Linked DNA regions of Prochlorococcus marinus XMU1411. The protein of the gene in region 2 interacts with the protein of the main gene of each other region in a pairwise test. Links are inferred from orthologs where the notes say so. Each region holds a gene or a part of one and is shown on either strand. Other genes may lie near its edges.

Region 1 (3,533 bases), on a different replicon or contig from region 2:
TAGTTAGAAATAGTTTTTTAGAAGAAGACTGTTTAACTAATAAATTTACCAAGAATCTTTTAGATGAATTTAGAGAAGGGGATCTTGTAATTGTAAATAATACTAAAGTTATGAAAGCTAGGTTAAAGGTTGAATTAGAAAATAAGACATTAGTCGAATTATTAGTTTTAGAAAGATCCCATGAATGTGTTTGGTTATGTTTGGCAAAGCCAGCAAAAAAGTTAAAAATAAATAGAAAATTAAAATTAAAATCTCCAATAGCACAAGATATTTATTTAATTGTTGATGGAGTTGATGAAGAAACTGGAGGGAGATTTATTAAATTTCCTGGAAATATAACTTGTCTCAATTCAATGAATGAACTTCTTGATAAATATGGGGAAATCCCTCTTCCTCCTTATATAAAAAATTCCGAAGAAGAATCTTTTCATGAGAAAAGTTATCAAACTGAGTATGCAACAAATCCGGGGGCAGTTGCTGCACCAACAGCTGGTTTACACTTAAGCAAAAGTCTTATTTCCAATCTAAAAAAAAAAGGCGTAATAATCTTACCGATAACTTTGCACGTGGGTTATGGAACATTCAAACCAATTGATCAAGAAGATTTAAGTAACTTAAAACTTCACAAAGAATGGGTAAGTGTTAATAAGGAAGTAGTGGAGGAAATAAAAAGAATAAAGAAAACAGATAGAAAAATAATTGCTATTGGTACAACTAGCGTAAGAGCTCTTGAAAGTTGTTATTCTCACGAAATTAATGACTTTATTCCCATAGCTAAATACGTAGATTTAGTAATTAAGCCAGGTTATAAATTTAAGGTAGTTGATGGATTATTAACTAATTTTCATCTCCCTAAAAGTTCATTATTACTTTTAGTAAGTGCAATGATTGGTAGAGAAAGATTATTAGATCTGTATAAGAAAGCCATAAAAGAAAAATTTAGATTCTTCTCTTATGGCGATGCAATGTATATTTCACCAGATTCAATACTGGAGAAAAAATAGATTTAGGCTTTGACTGGTTCTTGAATGATTCCGCTTGGAACTTCAGTAAACATAATTGATGATAAATACCTCTCTGCTAAATCAGGTAGAACAACTACAATTGTCTTCCCAGCATACTCATCTTGTTCAGCTAATCTAACAGCAGCAGCAGCGGCAGCCCCACAAGATATTCCTACTAATAGACCTTCCTCTTTAGCTAACCTAAGAGCCATCTCAATTGATTCGTCATTAGTTACTTGTTCGACCTTATCAACAATTGATAAGTCAAGGTTCTTAGGAATAAATCCTGCTCCAATTCCTTGGATTTTATGTGGTCCAGATTTAACCTCTTCTCCATTCATTGTCTGTGTAATAACAGGACTGTGTGATGGTTCTACAGCTACAGAAGTAATATTCTTGCCCTTCTCTTGCTTAATGTATCTTGAAACTCCTGTAATTGTGCCGCCAGTTCCAACCCCTGCAACTAAAACATCAATTTCACCATCGCAATCATCCCAGATTTCTGGTCCAGTAGTTTTGAAATGAATTTCAGGGTTTGCTGGATTATCAAATTGACCTGGCATGAAATATTGAGAAGGATTACTTTCTGCAATTTCTTTAGCCTTAGCTATTGCTCCAGGCATACCTTTAGATGCCTCTGTTAAAACAATTTCAGCACCCAACACTGCCATAACCCTTCTTCTTTCAATTGACATGGATTCTGGCATTGTAAGGATCAGTTTATAACCTCTTGCTGAAGCAGTAAAAGCTAGAGCAATTCCTGTATTTCCAGAAGTTGGCTCAACAATAGTTTTGTCTTTTGTAAGCTTCCCACTTTTCTCTGCATCCCAGATCATGTTTGCGCCAATCCTACATTTGACACTGTAAGCAGGGTTTCTACCTTCAATTTTTGCAAGTACTGTAGCTTTCGCGTTTTTAGTAACTGATTTTAATTTTACTAATGGAGTGTTTCCAATAGCAAAACTGTTGTCCTCATAAATTTTTGCCATTTATATATTGAGAAAATATATATTAATACTAACTATTATTCAGAAAAAGAGTATATAAGTTTCTATACGGTAAATACTAGGAATTTAGAAATTATTTAGTGCTTCAGAAAAGGTTTTCCATAATTGATCTTGGTCTTCTAATCCAACTGATACTCTAATAAGGTGCGAGGGTATACCAAAACTTTCAGCCCAATCTAACTCGTCATAATGAGCCAGTAAAACATAAGGACAAACTAGAGTAAATTTTGTACCTAAACTAGGTCCTTTAGATACTTTTAGAGAATCATAAAATTTCTTAGCTTTGTTCAATCCTCCATTTAATTCAAACGATAATAAGCAGCCGTATCCTCCATCAGAAGTAAGTAAAGAATTAAAATTTGGACAATTTTCAGGATGGAAAATATTTTTAATCTCGCTATGGGTCTCTAATCTTTTTTTTAATTTTAAACATGCTTTATTTTGTTCAAAAACTCTTTGATTGACATCTCTACTAACTTTCTCTAGATAAACTGTATCTCCATCGGAAAGTATTGGAATATTAATCTCGTTTAATGCATTTCTAAACTGATCAATCCATTTACTTTTTGGATTTAGTATTAATGATCCGGCAAGAATATCACCACTACCTGAAAAAATTTTTGTAAGTGAAGTAAAAACTATATCTGCATGTTCTAGGGAATTTATATTTAAATTTGAACCAATTGTATCGTCAACAATTAAGGGAATATTTAACTTTTTTGCTATTTTTGAAATTTTTTTAATATTTACACATTTGAGCATTGGATTACTCGGTAGTTCAATAATTAATGCTGATGGATTTATTCTTTTGATTTCTAATTCAATATCCTCGCAATTTTCTTCTGTAATTAACTTGGCTCCATGAAAGATATTCATTGGTAATTTAAGTACATCTACATATGGAAAACCAATTTGGAGTGTTGGTTTAGCTGGAAATAATTTATATATGATTTCTAATGATGTATGCAATGCAGACATTCCAGATGAAGTTAAGTGAATATTATTAGAGTTAATTTTTGTAGATTTAGAAATTCTATTTTTTATTCTTTGAGAACATTCATTTACGTACGATTTTGGAGGGCAATCTTCAAGACCGAGTTCTATAGCAGCAGCTCTTGAAGATATACCAAGACCAGTATGTTGCCAAAAAGATTTTGCATAAATACTTCCTTCTTTTTCAGTTATTAAAAAAGCTAAATTATCTCTTTTTTCTATTAATGAAAATTGTTCAGAAGTATTTCTATCAATGTATTTTTTTGCTTTAAAAGCTATGCTTTCATTCGAATATGGCCAGATACTTTTATTGATGTAGTAATTATCCTTTTTTATTTTTTCGCATAATCTTTTCACGATGGGGTTTAGCCCGAACCTTGGGTATATGGACTTTAATAAATTCATACATTCTTTATTTTTTTCCTCGTAATTTTTTACATCATTCCAAGTTGGTAATGCTACAGAAACGGCATGAATACTATCAGGGATTGCATGTCCCAACTCTAAATTTTTCCATATAGGGTTTTTA
Region 2 (4,426 bases):
AAACTCCTTTGATTAAAAAAGAAGTAGAGTGATTAATAATTACGTAAAAACTATGACAAATGTTAAAGTGTCACTACGGTTAAAAATTAATTAGTCAGGATTTTTCTAAAGTGAGATTCCATATTCAACAAGAAAGTGATATCCCAGCATCAACACAACTATATAATCAAATTTGCTTTGCAATAGCAGCACGACATTATCCTCCAGGTCACAGACTTCCCAGCACAAGGCAACTTGCAATGCAAACTGGACTCCATCGAAACACTATAAGCAAAGTTTATCGACAACTTGAAATAGATGGAGTTGTTGAAGCTATAGCTGGATCAGGTATCTATGTGCGAGATAATCTTACTAAAAAGGACTTTAAAAAATCAGTTTACTCAAAAGATAAAATCAGTAAAATACCGGATCAAGAAGCAAAAAAGGCTATTGATCAATTTATAAATCTTGGTTGTACCCTACAAGAAACAAGAGAAATATTAACCAATGAAATTGATTGGCGAATTAAATGTGGCACAAGAATTATAGTTAGCACTCCTAGAGAAGATATAGGAGCCTCTATGCTTATAGCAGAAGACCTCTCCCCAAAAGTTAATGTTCCAGTAGAAGTTGTCCCTATGGAGGAATTAGAAAAAGTTTTGAGTAATTCAAATAATGGTACTATTGTAACTAGCAGATATTTTTTACAACCTCTAGAAAAAGTCGCCAAACAACATGGGGTTCGTGCTATCGCAGTTGACTTGAGCGACTTTCAAAAAGAATTAAAAATTCTCAAAGAACTTAATGCTGGCAGTTGTGTAGGTATTGTTAGCATTAGTCCTGGTTTATTGAGGGCAGCAGAAGTTATCATTCATAGCATGCGTGGCAGTGAATTAATGCTTATGACGGCAATCTCAGATAATAAAAGCAGATTACTTTCACTTTTAAAAGCTTCAAATCACGTAGTATGTGATGGGCCTAGTTTGTCAGTTGTAGAAAATACATTATTAAAAAATCGGTCGCAAATTATGAGATTACCTAAAATAGTTTGCTCTAAGAATTATCTAAGTCTCGAAACAATAAGTCAACTAAAAAAAGAAATTGGAGTTATTAATTAGACCAAAATGCTAAAAACTTTTAGATCAGATATAGAAATAATCAAAGAGAGAGATCCTGCTGCTAGAGGAATATTAGAAATTTTTCTTTGCTATCCTGGCTTTCAATCAATAGTTATTCATAGATTTACTCATAAATTATGGCATTTAAAAATTCCTTTAGTTCCTCGCTTATTAAGTCATTTAAATAGGCTCGTTACCGGCATTGAGATCCATCCTGGGGCGAAAATTGGTAAAAGGGTTTTCATAGATCATGGCATGGGAGTCGTAATTGGTGAAACTGCTGAGATAGGCAATAATTGTCTACTTTATCAAGGAGTGACATTAGGAGGGACTGGTAAAAGTCATGGGAAAAGACACCCAACCTTAATGGAGAATGTTGTGGTTGGAGCTGGTGCAAAAGTTCTTGGCTCCATCACAGTAGGATCTAATACCCGTATTGGGGCTGGTTCGGTGGTAGTTCGTAATGTAGAGGGGAATAGTACTGTGGTTGGAGTTCCTGGCAGAGTAGTACATCAAAGTGGTGTCAAAATAAATCCATTAGCTCACTCTGCCCTACCGGATGCAGAAGCTAATGTAATAAAAAATTTAATGGATAGAATAGATCTGCTTGAAAATGAAATTCTCAAATTACAAAAAACTATACAATGCCTAGCTAACTCAGAATTAATTGATACTTCTAAACTTGGTAACGCACAAAATCTTAAAGACAAAGAAATTATAGAATTTCTTGGAGACGATTAAATCTTGATTTACTTTTTGTCACCCGTTTCAGTTTTAGGTTGAAACATAAACATTGAATAAATTACATTTCGTCTCATATTAGTCATCATTTCAAGAAACATATCATATCCTTCATTTTTATATTCAATTAAAGGATCTTTTTGTCCATAACCTCTCAAGCCAACTGATTCTCTTAAAGAATCCATAGATTGAAGATGTTCTCGCCATAAATTATCAATTTGCTGTAATATAAAAAATCTTTCAGCTTCTCTCATCAAACCAGGACGTATCTTGTCTATTTGTGATTCCTTTAAATCATAGGCTATTCGCATTTGCTCTTGAAGATAGTTTTTTAATTCTTCTATTGACAACAAGCTAACATGATCAGCTTTAAGATCATCTAATAAATAGATAAATTCTTTGACTTTAGAAATTAATTGTTCAATATTCCATTCTTCTGGAGGAAGATCAGGATTAATATAAGCCTCTACAATTTCACTCATTGTTCTCTCTCCATATCCTATTACCTGCTTCTTTAAATCAATTCCTCGCAAGACTCTTATCCTTTCACTATAAACTGCTTTTCTTTGATTATTCATTACCTCATCATATTCAAAAACTTGTTTTCTAATATCGTAATAATAAGTCTCAACTTTCTTTTGAGCACTTTCAAGAGACCTAGTAAGCATTCCTGACTCAATAGGCATATCTTCATCAACCCTAAATGCATTCATTAAATTTGCAACCCTATCGCCTCCAAAAATCCTTAATAGATTATCTTCTAAAGATAAAAAGAATCTGGTACTTCCAAGATCACCTTGTCTTCCTGCTCTACCTCTAAGTTGATTATCCACTCTTCTTGATTCATGTCTTTCAGTACCTATTACATGTAAACCACCAGCTTCTCTTACTTTTTCCTCTTCATTAATCAAAACTTTTTCATATTCTTTTTTAACATCTGATAAAGATTCTCTCAACAGCTTTATCAAATTGTCCTCTGTTGGAGCCTTTTCTGCAGCTGTAGCTATCTTGTCATCTAGTTCCAAGATAGAAAGTTGTCTATCTCCCCAATTTTCAACAAGTTTTTTAGATAAAAAAGACAGTTTCTTTTCAATTTCTTCATCTAGTTTGCAAGGAAAAAGACTTTTTGAAATGTCTGGAATATTTTTTTTCAAATTTGAAACCTTCTTTGAAGAAAAGCCACTCTTAGCTTTTGAACTTCTTTGCTTAGGGATCGGTGGCTTATGCTCATTATCTGGCTTAACTAATAAAGGTACTAAGATCTCTTTTAGTTTCAGTCTTGCCATATAGTCACTATTACCACCGAGAATTATATCTGTTCCTCTCCCAGCCATATTAGTAGCAATAGTAACAGCTCCTGCTCTACCAGCCTGAGCAATAATTTCCGCCTCACGTTCTACATTTTCAGGCTTGGCATTTAACAAATTATGTGGAATATTTTCTTCGGATAAAAGGGAGCTCAATAACTCACTCTTTTCCACACTTGTTGTACCAACTAAAACAGGTCTGCTCTCTCTGTGAATTTTTGCGGTTTCTTTCGCAACAGCTTTCCATTTTCCTATCTCTGTTTTAAATACTTGATCTGACCAGTCTTGTCTTTTCCTTGTTTGATTTGTCGGTATAACTGTTGATTCCAATTTATAAGTTTTTTCAAATTCAACCTCTTCAGTTTTTGCAGTTCCTGTCATACCAGCTAAACCAGGATATAAGAGGAAAAAATTCTGATAAGTAATTGATGCTAATGTTTGAGTTTCAGGCTGAATTTTAAGATTCTCTTTTGCTTCTATTGCCTGATGTTGTCCGTCGCTCCAGCGCCTTCCTGGCATCACCCTACCTGTAAATTCATCTACTATTACAGCTTCATCATTTTTAATAATGTAATTAACATCTCTAGTAAATAATTCTTTAGCTTTTAAAGCATTAGTTATATAGTGCGCCCAAGGATCTTGAGGATTATATAAATCACTCACTTCTAAATAATCTTCACATTTCGCGAAACCCTGATCTGTTAATATGCAACTTCTCTGCTTTTCATCAACTTCATAATCCCCTTCTGGATCTATCCCATCTTTACTTAATTCTTTTGCTTTGACTAATGCCAAAGCTAATTCCGAAGCTTTTTGATATTTTTCTTGTGGCCTTTCAACTTGTCCAGAAATGATAAGAGGTGTTCTAGCTTCATCAATTAATATTGAATCAACCTCGTCAATCACACAGTAATTGAATTTTCTTTGCACTACCTCATTAAAATCTGTAGACATATTATCTCTTAGATAATCAAATCCTAATTCGGAATTAGTGGCATATGTTATGTCGCAGTCGTAATTTTTCTTTCTCTCAACTGGGCTCATATCTTGCTGAATCAAACCAACGGATAAACCTAAAAAACGATGAACTTGTCCCATCCACTCAGCATCTCTTCTAGCTAAATAATCATTTACGGTAACAACATGAACTCCTTTCCCAGTTAAAGCATTTAAGTAACAAGGTAATGTTGCAACAAGAGTTTTTCCTTCTCCAGTCTTCATTTCAGCAATTTGACATTCATGTAAAACCATCCCACCTATTAACTGAACATCAAAATGTCT

Evidence for each region. The genes of interacting proteins can lie anywhere in the genome.
Region 1: the proteins of cysE (region 2) and cysK interact in binary tests that used the Escherichia coli proteins (3 or more experiments, as listed by UniProt). The link is inferred for Prochlorococcus marinus XMU1411 from one-to-one orthologs.

The regions. Positions count from the first base shown.
Region 1 is NZ_JAAORI010000003.1:75,544-79,076, forward strand. Bases 1-2,805 are described here. They hold cysK (cysteine synthase A), read right to left. Parts: upstream 1,994-2,805; coding sequence 1,007-1,993; downstream 1-1,006. Other genes in these bases: queA (tRNA preQ1(34) S-adenosylmethionine ribosyltransferase-isomerase QueA), read left to right, coding at 1-1,004; HA145_RS02120 (PLP-dependent transferase), read right to left, coding at 2,078-2,805. Outside these bases: more of HA145_RS02120, read right to left, coding at 2,806-3,533.
Region 2 is NZ_JAAORI010000006.1:100,816-105,241, forward strand. What follows is about bases 1-2,970. They hold cysE (serine O-acetyltransferase), read left to right. Parts: upstream 1-1,103; coding sequence 1,104-1,838; downstream 1,839-2,970. Other genes in these bases: infC (translation initiation factor IF-3), read left to right, coding at 1-32; HA145_RS09130 (GntR family transcriptional regulator), read left to right, coding at 111-1,097; secA (preprotein translocase subunit SecA), read right to left, coding at 1,847-2,970. Outside these bases: more of secA, read right to left, coding at 2,971-4,426.